One region of the Nonomuraea sp. NPDC005501 genome, then DNA from elsewhere that is predicted to be linked to it. Evidence: riboswitches for the same ligand, from Rfam matches in the RefSeq annotation. Region 1 holds a riboswitch; the other holds the start of a gene.
The links. Region 1 has a riboswitch for cyclic di-AMP ahead of ABZS51_RS09970 (hypothetical protein). Riboswitches for the same ligand answer to the same signal wherever they lie in the genome.
Positions count from the first base shown of each region.

Region 2: another riboswitch for cyclic di-AMP. It lies ahead of ABZS51_RS08040 (NlpC/P60 family protein); the one in region 1 lies ahead of ABZS51_RS09970 (hypothetical protein).

Region 1 covers NZ_JBEXDT010000013.1:27,861-32,995, reverse strand. The annotation lists gene ABZS51_RS09980 (aldo/keto reductase) at 1-266, shown strand, start outside; gene ABZS51_RS09975 (DUF5302 domain-containing protein) at 340-543, shown strand; cyclic di-AMP (ydaO/yuaA leader) riboswitch at 728-864, shown strand; gene ABZS51_RS09970 (hypothetical protein) at 1,053-1,868, shown strand; gene ABZS51_RS09965 (alpha/beta fold hydrolase) at 2,133-2,972, shown strand; gene ABZS51_RS09960 (hypothetical protein) at 2,992-3,363, opposite strand; gene ABZS51_RS09955 (roadblock/LC7 domain-containing protein) at 3,403-3,834, opposite strand; gene ABZS51_RS09950 (hypothetical protein) at 3,831-4,895, opposite strand; gene ABZS51_RS09945 (roadblock/LC7 domain-containing protein) at 4,899-5,135, opposite strand, start outside.
Region 2 covers NZ_JBEXDT010000009.1:107,780-112,914, forward strand. The annotation lists gene ABZS51_RS08030 (RDD family protein) at 1-1,045, opposite strand, end outside; gene ABZS51_RS08035 (amino-acid N-acetyltransferase) at 1,140-1,700, opposite strand; cyclic di-AMP (ydaO/yuaA leader) riboswitch at 1,967-2,121, shown strand; gene ABZS51_RS08040 (NlpC/P60 family protein) at 2,127-3,167, shown strand; gene ABZS51_RS08045 (LuxR C-terminal-related transcriptional regulator) at 3,183-3,395, opposite strand; gene lysX (bifunctional lysylphosphatidylglycerol synthetase/lysine--tRNA ligase LysX) at 3,735-5,135, opposite strand, start outside.

The DNA.
Region 1 (5,135 bases):
AGGAGCTGGGCGTGGCGTTCCTGCCGTGGTCGCCGCTGGGCGGGATCAGCGCGGCGGGGCGGCTCGGCGGCGCGCACGAGGGGTTCGCCAGGGTGGCCGAGCAGCGCGGGGTGTCTCCGCAGCGGGTCTGCCTGGCCTGGGAGCTGGCGCGCAGCCCGGTCGTGGTCCCGATCCCGGGGGCGAGCCGGCCGGAGAGCATCCTCGACTCGGTGGCGGCGGCGGACCTGGTCCTGACCTCCGAGGAGCTCGCCGCTCTAGGCGGCTGAGGAGGCCCGCCGGTTTCGCGCGGCGGGTTCGGGCGTGCGAAGCTTTGAATGTCCCCAACACCAGGAGGTCCTCATGACGGAAACACCGGAGCCGGAAGCCAGCGAAGCAACTCCCGAGGACGAGTTGAAGCGCAAGTTCCGTGAGGCGCTGGAGCGCAAGCGTGCCCGGCAGGCCGACTCGGGCGCTGGTGGCAGGGGCGGCGACGCTTCCAAGATTCACGGCGCTCACGGACCGGCCGCCAGCAAGCGTTCCTTCCGGCGCAAGAGCGGAGGCTGAGGCGCCCGGAGCACGGGCTGAGACCTGGTTTCCTGGAGGGGTACGGCATGCCGTACCCCTCTTTTTCTTTGCCTGAAAGGTAGATCTTCGCCCGATTTATGGGCTTACCTTTGCTTTTGTCCGGTTCGCTGGCTAGAGTCAAACACATTCCGGTCAGTGACCTAGCCCTTCGTCAGGAAGCGGCGACTGGCCGGCGCCGAATCCCGCACAGCGCGGGAACCGGGGACCCACTTCTGGGGTGAATCCGGCCGCACCTGGCCGGTAGGGCATCTCCACGTCCGAACCCGTCAGCTAACCCGGTAGGCGAGATGGAGAGGACAAGACTTCATGCGCTACCGCGTACCCCCGGACGGGGCAGTGTCACCAGCCGCCTCCTGAGCGGCACCCGTTCCCCCTGACCTTCTCTCGCGCTCTCGCGTAGCGCCCGTTCGGCGTTCTGCCCGGCTACGCGTCCCCATCTCTTCGGAGCGCGCCCCTCTGTACCCCCACGTAAAGGACTTTTTCAACACATGTCCGAACGACTTGGCATGCGTTCCTTCAGCCTCTTCACGGCGGCCGTACTCGGCGCGCTCACCATCGGCGCCGGCACCACGGCCGCGCACGCCGACACCGACGAAGGCCGGCAGGTTCTCCTCAAGGGCTCGACCACCGCCTCCTACTTCTGGGACGACTCCTCCGGCCGCGCCGGTGACACCGGCCTGCCGGCCAGCGGCAAGCCCATGCAGAAGGGTCTGGCAGCCAGCCCCAGCTGGCCGCTCATGACCGAGGGCTACGTCATGTACAAGGGCAAGAAGGCCCCCTTCTTCGTCGGGGACCGCGGCCCGGGCGTGCCCTCCAGCAGCGGCGTCATGCTCGACCTCGACGCCAAGACCTTCGCCCAGCTCACCGGCGGCCGCTTCAACTCCAGCACGCTCGGTGTGGACGGTGTCGGCGGCCAGGGCCACATCAAGGTGAGCTACGTCATCACCAAGTGGGGCAACGGCGCGGGCAAGAAGAACTACCCGGTCGCCTTCTCCACCGGCGCCTGGCGTCGCGTCGACCACAACCCGGCCAAGCCGCCGGTGCTGGCCGAGGACAAGTCCACCACTCCGGAGGAGTCCGGCGCCGGATCCGCGGGCAAGGGCACCTCCGTCTCCTCCCGTGACAAGGACGACGCCGGCGTGGTGAACGCCTCCGAGCCCACCACCCGCACCGAGGCCCGCGACGCCGCCTCCGGCGACGAGGGTCTGAGCACCTCGGCCAGCCTCGCCCTGGTGGGCGTGGCCGCGGTCGGCGGCGGCCTGTACCTCGGCCGCGACCGCCTGCGCAAGCTCGTCCAGCGCTGACCGCCCGGCCCGCATGCCGCCCCCTCAGGCGGCACACGGGCCGGCACCCGACCATCGGCCGGGTCCGGACGCCACCCCGTCCGGTCCGGCCTCCCCCGGGGGCCTGCCTGCCTCTCCATCCAGGCCCCCACCTCGCCACCCCGTTCCGGAACCGCCGCCGCCCCGGCGGTTCCGGGGCGGGGTGCGCGCATTTCCGCGCACACGGGTCCCCGCGTGGGGGCTTTACCGGCCCGCGATCCGAATGTCATTCTGTTTCTCGTGACCATGCGAGCGAAGGCCAACGGCATCGAGATCGCCTACGAGAGCTTCGGCGCGGCCGGGGGTCGTCCTCTCCTCCTCGTCATGGGCCTCGGCGCCCAGCTCATCCACTGGGACGACGACCTGTGCCACCTCCTCGCCGAGCAGGGGCACCACGTCGTCCGCTTCGACAACCGCGACGCGGGCCTGTCGACGCACCTGCACGACCTCGGCCAGCCCGTGCTCGGGGGCCCGGCGCCGTACCTGCTGGACGACATGGCCGACGACGCCGCCGGGCTGATGGACGCGCTCGGCTGGAGCGCCGCCCACGTGGTGGGCGCCTCGATGGGCGGCATGATCGCCCAGACGCTGGCCATCCGGCATCCCGGCCGGGTGCTCACGCTCACCTCCATCATGTCCACGCCCGGCTCGCGGGTCGCCCCTCCCACGCCGGCGGCGAGCGCGGTGCTGCTGGCCACGCCGCCCGCCGGGCGCGAGGAGGTGGTCGCGCGGGCCCAGGACGCCTGGGCGGTGATCGGCTCACCCGGCTTCGAGCCGGACCGCGCGCGCATCGCGGACGTGGCCGCCCGCGCGTTCGACCGCTGCTTCGACCCGCCCGGCACCGCACGCCAGCTCGCGGCCATCATGGCCTCCGGCGACCGCACCGAACGGCTGCGCCGGCTCGACGTGCCGACGCTCGTGGTCCACGGCGAGGCCGACCAGCTCGTCCCCCTCGCGGCCGGCCGGGCCACCGCCGAGGCCATCCCCGGGGCCAGGCTGCTGACCTTCCCCGGCATGGGCCACGACCTGCCGCGTCCGCTCTGGCCGGACCTCGTCGCCGCCATCGCCAAGCTGACCGCCGGATGACCCCGCCGGCGCCGCCCGGCTAGACGTCCAGCTTCTCCTCGATGGAGCGGAGCTGGTGCCTGGCCATCGCCAGGTTGGCCCGGGCCCGGTCCAGGGCCAGGTAGAGGAACAGGCCCTTGCCGCCGCGCCCGCTGATGGGCCGGATGATGTGGTACTGCGAGCCGAGCGTGATCAGGATGTCCTCGATCGCGTCCTTGAGCCCGAGCGAGTCCATCGTGCGGAGCTTGGCCTTGACCACCTCGGTGTTGCCGGCCCCCGCGACCTGGAGGTCAAGCTCCTTGGAGCCGCCGAGCGAGCCCAGCGTCATGCCGCTGCCGTGGTCGACGACCGCCGCCCCGATGGAGCCGTCGATCGTCATCATCTCCTTGAGAGAGACGTCCATGCTGGCCATGTCATTTCTCCGTTCTCTGCTGATTTCTCTGGTGGACGGTCATCGCGTCCGTGCCGCGATGGCGGCCAGGGCGGCCGCGGTCCTGCGGCCCTCCAGCCGGAGCAGCCCGAGGTTCGTGCCGGGCTGGGCCAGGACTGTGAGGACGATGGTGGGGCCCGCGGCGTAGAACGCGGCGAACCCGGCCGTGCCCGAGATGAGCGTCTCCTCCAGGTCGCCCCTCCCGGAGATCGCGAGCATGCGCCTGCTCATGGCGAGCAGGGCGGCGGTGAGCGCGGCCGTCCGCTCGCCGTTGTCCACGGCGGGGTCGCAGGCGACGGCCAGTCCGTCGACCGTGCAGGCGACGCTGCCGCTGACGTCCGGGGTGCGCTCCCGCAGGAGCACCATCTCCTTGAGCACCTCGTCGTGCAGCTCCACCGGTGGCCTCCTTCTGAACGAGGGCAGTCTCACGACGGTGAGTGGGGGGAACCTCATGCCAGCTCCTCCAGCGCCTTCTTCAGCCGCATGAGCAGGGCCAGATCCCCCGGGTCCGCCGTCACGGCGGGGCCGAGGGGGCGGGCCGCGTGCGGCTGCGCGCCGGCCGCGTCGGGGAGGAGAGGCGGCGGACCGGCCGGCGCCGCGAGCGGCATGCCGGGCGGCCCGCTGGAGACGCCGGGGAACGGGGCGGTGGGAGGGCCGGCCGGATCCGGCGGCTGAGGCGGCGCATCCGCCGGATCCGGGGTCTGGGGGGAGGGGCGGGAGCGCCGGCCGCCGCGTGGCCGCCTGGGCAACGGGGCGTCCTGCTCCCCGCCCGTCGCGGGCTCCGGATGCCCGGGCTCCGACGGCGACCGCGGGTGCGGGGGCGCCTGCGGAGATGTGGGCCGTACGGGCGCCGGCTCCGCGGGCGGGGTGGGGCCGGGGGGCGCGAGCAGCCCGGCCGCCGCCAGCCGTCGTACGGCCAGCAGCACCGAGTACCCGGAGCGGCCCAGCCGCCGGGCCAGGTCCAGCGGCGCGGCCGCGTCGTCGGCGCGGGTGACGACCTCCCACTGGACGGCGCTGAGCGTCACCCCCTGCCCAGGAAGCCGGGGCGCGGGCCGCACCGGAGCGGTGTCCACGTCGGCGGACGGCCAGATCCGGGCCAGGTGCGCCCGGCGGCGGGCGCACTCCCGCACGAGCCCGGACACCTCGAAGTACCACCGGCCGCCCAGCCAGTGCCGCTCGCCGGGCCGGAACTTCGGCCGCGTCCCCGTGGCCGGCAGCAGGAAGAACGCGGCGTCCAGGACGGCGCCCAGCACGCAGTACTGGAGCTCCCCGAGCGTGACCGGGCCCTCGGCGAGCAGCCGCTCGCAGCCGCCGTCCGCCTGGAGGCGGCGCAGCTCGGCCTCGGGGATCCGGCCGCGCGCGGCCAGCAGCCGCTCGACGCCGGGCGTCTGGGCGCACTCCATGTACGTGATCCGTCCCTCGTCGAGGAAGACGGTGCCGGTCCGGCCGACGCGCAGCGCGCCGGTGGGACGGTCGTTGGCGAGGCTCGCCAGCAGCGTGTCGAGGGTCCCCATGGGTCACGCCAGCAGCCGGCCGGAGATGTCCCGCAGGCGGTGGCGCGCGAGCGCGAGGTTCGAGCGCTCCAGGTCGAGGCGGACGTAGATGACCAGCGGCCCCTCGAACACGGTCTCCATCAGCCTGAGCAGGTGGTGCCCGCGGTCGGTGGTGACGAGCATGTCGTCGATGCGGACCGTGTCGCCGGGGCAGGAGCGTGCCAGGCCGTCCATGGTGGCGCGGAGCGTCTCGGTCAGGGC
Region 2 (5,135 bases), on a different contig from region 1:
TCTTGGTCATGAGGAATTCGTAGCCGACGTACAGGGCGGTCAGGATGATGGCGATCAGGGCACCGACCACCGCCGCGCTGAACACGCCGGACGTCGAGCCGGTCGACCAGTCGTAGGTGGCCAGGAAGATCGCCGTGAAGATGCCCGAGACGATCAGGCTCACCACGATGAAGATCACCCCGTCGATGAGCCGGGCCACCAGCCGCTGCCACCACTCGGCGAGCGGCGCCGGGGCGCCCGGAGGCTGCACGCCCACCGGCTGGCCGTAGGGCTGGCCGTATCCCGGCTGGCCGTAGCCGGGCTGGCCGTACTGCTGCCCCGGACCGTAGCCCTGCTGCGGCTGGCCGTACCCGGGCTCACCGTAACCGGGCTGGCCGTAGCCCTGCTGACCGTAGCCCTGCTGGGGCTGGCCGTAGCCGGGCTGCGACTGACCCTGGGCCCCGTAGCCCTGCTGGGGCTGGCCGTAGCCGGGCTGGGAGGGCGGCTGCTGCCCGTACTGCTGCTGGCCTGGCTGGCCGTAGCCCTGCTGCTGGTAGCCCTGCTGCGGCGGGGGCGCGTAGCCGGGCTGGCCGTACTGCTGGCCCGAGGGCGGCTGCTGGCCGTACTGCTGCTGCCCGTAGTCGGGTTGGGAGGGCTGCTGCTGGCCGTACTGCGGCTGGCCGGGCTGCCCATAGCCCTGCTGCGGCTGGCCGTAGCCCTGCTGGGGCTGGCCGTAGCCGGGCTGCGACTGACCCTGGGGCCCGTAGCCCTGCTGGGGCTGACCGTAGCCCGGCTGGGACTGGCCCTGCTGCCCGTAGCCCGGCTGGCCGTACTGCGGCTGGCCGGGCTGGCCGGGCTGGCCGTAGCCCTGCTGGGGCTGGCCGTAGCCCTGCTGGGGCTGGCCGTAGCCGGGCTGACCGTAGTCCTCGGCGCGGTAACCCACCACCGTCGCGTCGGGGTCGGCCTCACCGTGGGGACGGTTCGGAGTGTGTTGTCCGTACTCGGGATTCCCGGCAGCGTTCTCGCCGGATTCGTCCTGTGGATACGGCGGCTGTCCGGTGCTCACCGTGTCACCTCGCTTCGAGAGTGCATGTAGCACATGTCAGGACACATGCCTGTGCTGCCCAACGTATCGACATAGGTATCAACAATCACCTTTCTCAGCGGTCAAGGTCGGCGTCACCGGATGTCAGATGGAGCAGCATGCGGGTGTTGCCCAGGGTGTTGGGCTTGACGTGCTCAAGGTCGAGGAACTCCGCCACACCCTCGTCGTACGAGGCCAGCAGCTCGGCGTAGACCTCCGGGGAGACCGGGGTGCCCTGGATCGGGCGGAACCCGTGGCGGGCGAAGAAGTCGACCTCGAACGTCAGGCAGAACACCCGGCTGAGCCCTAGATCCACCGCCGTGCGGGTCAGCGCGGCGACGATCCGGTGGCCGATGCCCAGCCCGCGGAAGGCGGGGTCCACGGCGACGGTCCGGATCTCGGCCAGATCCTCCCAGAGCACATGGAGGGCGCCACAGCCGACGACCTGGCCGCCGCGCTCGGCGACCCAGAACTCCTGCACGTCCTCGTACAGGGTGACCGTGGCCTTCTCCAGAAGGCGAGGACCGGCACCGGCGTAGGTGTCGACCAGGCGCCTGATCGTCCTGACATCCGACGTGCGGGCGCGGCGCACCACGATCTCGGTGTCAGGCACGGTGACTTCGGCGACCTGTTCCATGGGCATCCAGAGTACAGATCCCATTACGGCTCGTACCAAAATCCGCTCCGCCTACGGCATCCGACATGTCACTACCGTGCGCTCCCTGCGGGCAACGTACTGCTCAAGGCATGGCAAAGTAGACATAAAGTCGGACCGGCATCGGGTGACGCGTCGTCCACTCGTGACCCTTCGGTAGCGATACCTCTACAGAGTTGGCAGTTCTGGTTGAGCACGAACCCGAGGTGCACTAATGTCCAGCGACGATGTCACCCGCGCGACCCCCGCGCGGAGACGCGCCCAATCCCCGCAGGGGAGCCGGGGACCCGCCGGTGGCGAGCTCTCAGTGCCACCACATGGGGTGAATCCGAGCATCACGCTCGGTAGGGCTGCTCCGGCCCGAACCCGTCAGCTAACCCGGTAGGCGTCGAAGAGAGGAGCTGGTCGGTGAAGCGCACGCGCCGTCGCGGAAGGACGAGAGCGGGCCTGGATGCCCGCCCTCCGAAACAGGCGCTCCTGCGCCGTTTCGCCGTCCTGAGCGCCGCCGTCGTGGCGCTGGCGTTCGCGTTCCCGCCCGGGTCCGCCGCCGCCGACCCCGAGCCCTCCCTGAAGGAGCTGTCCAAGCGGGTCGAGGCGATGCACACCGAGATCGAGACGCTCAGCGAGCAGTACAACGGCTCGCGGGAGAAGCTCAAGACCGCCCGCAAGACCGCCGAGCAGGCCAGGAAGGTCCTGGCGACCAGCCAGGCCGACCTCGACGCCAAGCGCGCCAAGACGAGGCTGCTGGCCCAGCAGGAGTACATGACCGGCGGCTTCAGCCGCGCCATCGCCCTGATGGACGACGGCGACCCCGGCGCGTTCCTCAACCGGGCCGCCACCACCTACGCGCTGGCCCAGGAGGCCGGCGACGAGGTCAACCAGGTCGTCAAGGCCATGGAGACGGCCAAGCGGGCCCAGTCCGAGGCGAAGGCCCACATCGACGAGGTGGAGAAGCTCGTCACCGACCTCGACACGAAGCGCGACAAGATCGTGAAGCTGGTCGCCAAGGTGGAGAGCAACCTGTTCAGGCGGGCGATCGGCGAGGCGGGCCGCCCGGGCACGCCGGCCGTCCGCGTCGCCCTGCCGATCTCGGGCGCCGGCAAGGCCGCCGAGGCGGCCCGGTGGGCGCTCACACAGCAGCTCAAGCCGTACGTCTGGGGTGCCGAGGGGCCGAGCTCGTACGACTGCTCCGGCCTCGTCATGGCCGCCTACCAGCGGGTCGGCATCTCGCTGCCGCACTACACCGGCAGCCAGTGGACCGCCGGCCGGCACATCTCCAGGGACGAGCTGCGCCCCGGCGACCTGGTCTTCTTCTACGGCGACCTGCACCACGTCGGCATCTACATCGGCGGCAACATGATGGTCCACGCGCCGCGCACGGGTGACGTCGTCAGGGTGGCGTCGCTGGCCAACCGGCCGTTCGTGGGCGCCGTCCGCGTCGCCGACTGAATCTCGACGGGCCGCTCAGATGAGCTGGCGGCGGGCGGCCCAGGCGACTGCCTCGATGGCCGTGGCGACCCCGATGCGGTCGCAGATGCCGCGCAGCCGGCGGCGCACGGTGCGCCCGCTGATGTCGAGGCGCCTGCCCACCCGATCGACGGTGACTCCCCTGGCAAGCTCCGCCAGCAAGGCTAGATCGGCGTGGCTAAGCTCAACCTGATCGGTGAGCACATCCATCGGGAGCCCTCCCCCCAACAGCAGTCTCGGAGTCGTCGTCGGCCCGTGCAAAGCTGTTCGCTCCGCAGACGTTAAACGCATACGGGAAAGGCCGTCAAGCGCGATATCCGTGGCACTTGACGGCCGTCATTGACTTGATCCGTCGTATGTGGGGGACTCGGCGAGTGTCGGCACTTCGGGGCACGCTGCGCGATCACAGCGGCCCTTACAGGCCCTCACCGGGAATCCTGACGCGGGCGCCCACCGGCGCATTTAGTCCGGCACGATCCCGCAATTGCGCATGACCCGTTCTCAGGGCCCTTCGCCGTGCCGCCACGGGTGCGGCGGCACGGCCGGGGCTCAGTGGGCCGGCTTGACGAGCGGGAAGAGGATCGTCTCGCGGATGTTCTTGCCGGTGAACGCCATGATCATCCGGTCGATGCCGGCGCCCATGCCGCCGGTGGGCGGCATCGCGTACTCCAGAGCCTGCAGGAAGTCCTCGTCGAGCTGCATGGCCTCCGGGTCGCCGCCCGCCGCCAGCAGCGACTGCTCGACCAGACGCCGGCGCTGCTCGACCGGGTCGATGAGCTCGGAGTAGGCGGTGCCCAGCTCCGTGCCGAACCCGATGAGGTCCCACTTCTCCGTCAGCAGCGGGTTGTCGCGGTGCTGGCGGGTCAGCGGCGAGGTCTCCAGCGGGTAGTCCATGACGAACGTCGGCTGGATGAGCGTGTGCTCCACGAGCGCCTCGAACAGCTCCTGGACCAGCTTGCCGGGGCCCCACTTGGGGTCGTGGTGGACGTCGTGCTTGTCCGCCAGGTCGCGCAGGTGCTCGATCGGCGTCTCGGTGGTGATCTCCTCGCCCACCGCCTCCGACACGGTGCCGTACAGCGTGACGCGCGGCCACTCGGGGATGCCCAGGTCCACCTCGACGCCGTCGTGCACGACCACCGAGGTGCCCAGCGCCGCGACCACGGCCTTCTGGTACATCCGCTGGGTCAGGTCGGCCATGTCGTTGTAGTCGAGGTAGGTGCCGTACGCCTCGAGCATGGTGAACTCGGGGTTGTGCGTGGAGTCCGCGCCCTCGTTGCGGAAGTTGCGGTTGATCTCGAAGACCTTCTCGATGCCGCCGACGACGAGCCGCTTGAGGTAGAGCTCGATCGCGATGCGAAGGTAGAGCTCCATGCCGTAGGCGTTGATGTGGGTCTTGAACGGCCGGGCCGTCGCGCCGCCGTGGATCGGCTGGAGCATGGGCGTCTCGACCTCGAGGTAGCCCTCCTCGTGCCAGAAGTCGCGCACCGCGCGCACGGTGGCGCTGCGGATGCGGGCCATCTCCCGCGCCTCGTCGTTGACGATGAGGTCGACGTAGCGCTGGCGGACCCGCGCCTCCGGGTCGGTGAGGCCGATGTGCTTCTCCGGGAGCGGGCGCAGGCACTTGGAGGTGATCTGCCAGCTCTCGGCCATGATCGACAGCTCACCACGCCGGGAGGTGATGACCTCGCCGATGACGCCCACGTGGTCGCCCAGGTCGACGTCGCGCTTCCAGGCCGCCAGGGACTCCTCGCCCACCCGGTCGAGGGAGATCATGACCTGCAGGTCGCCGGTGCCGTCGCGGAGCGTGGCGAAGCAGAGTTTCCCACCGATCCGGTTGAGCATGACGCGGCCCGCGACCGCGACCTGCTCACCGGTCGCGGTGTCGGGCTCCAGGCCCTCGTGTGTCGCTCTGACCTCGGCGTTGGTCGCCGTGCGCGGGAAGCTCACCGG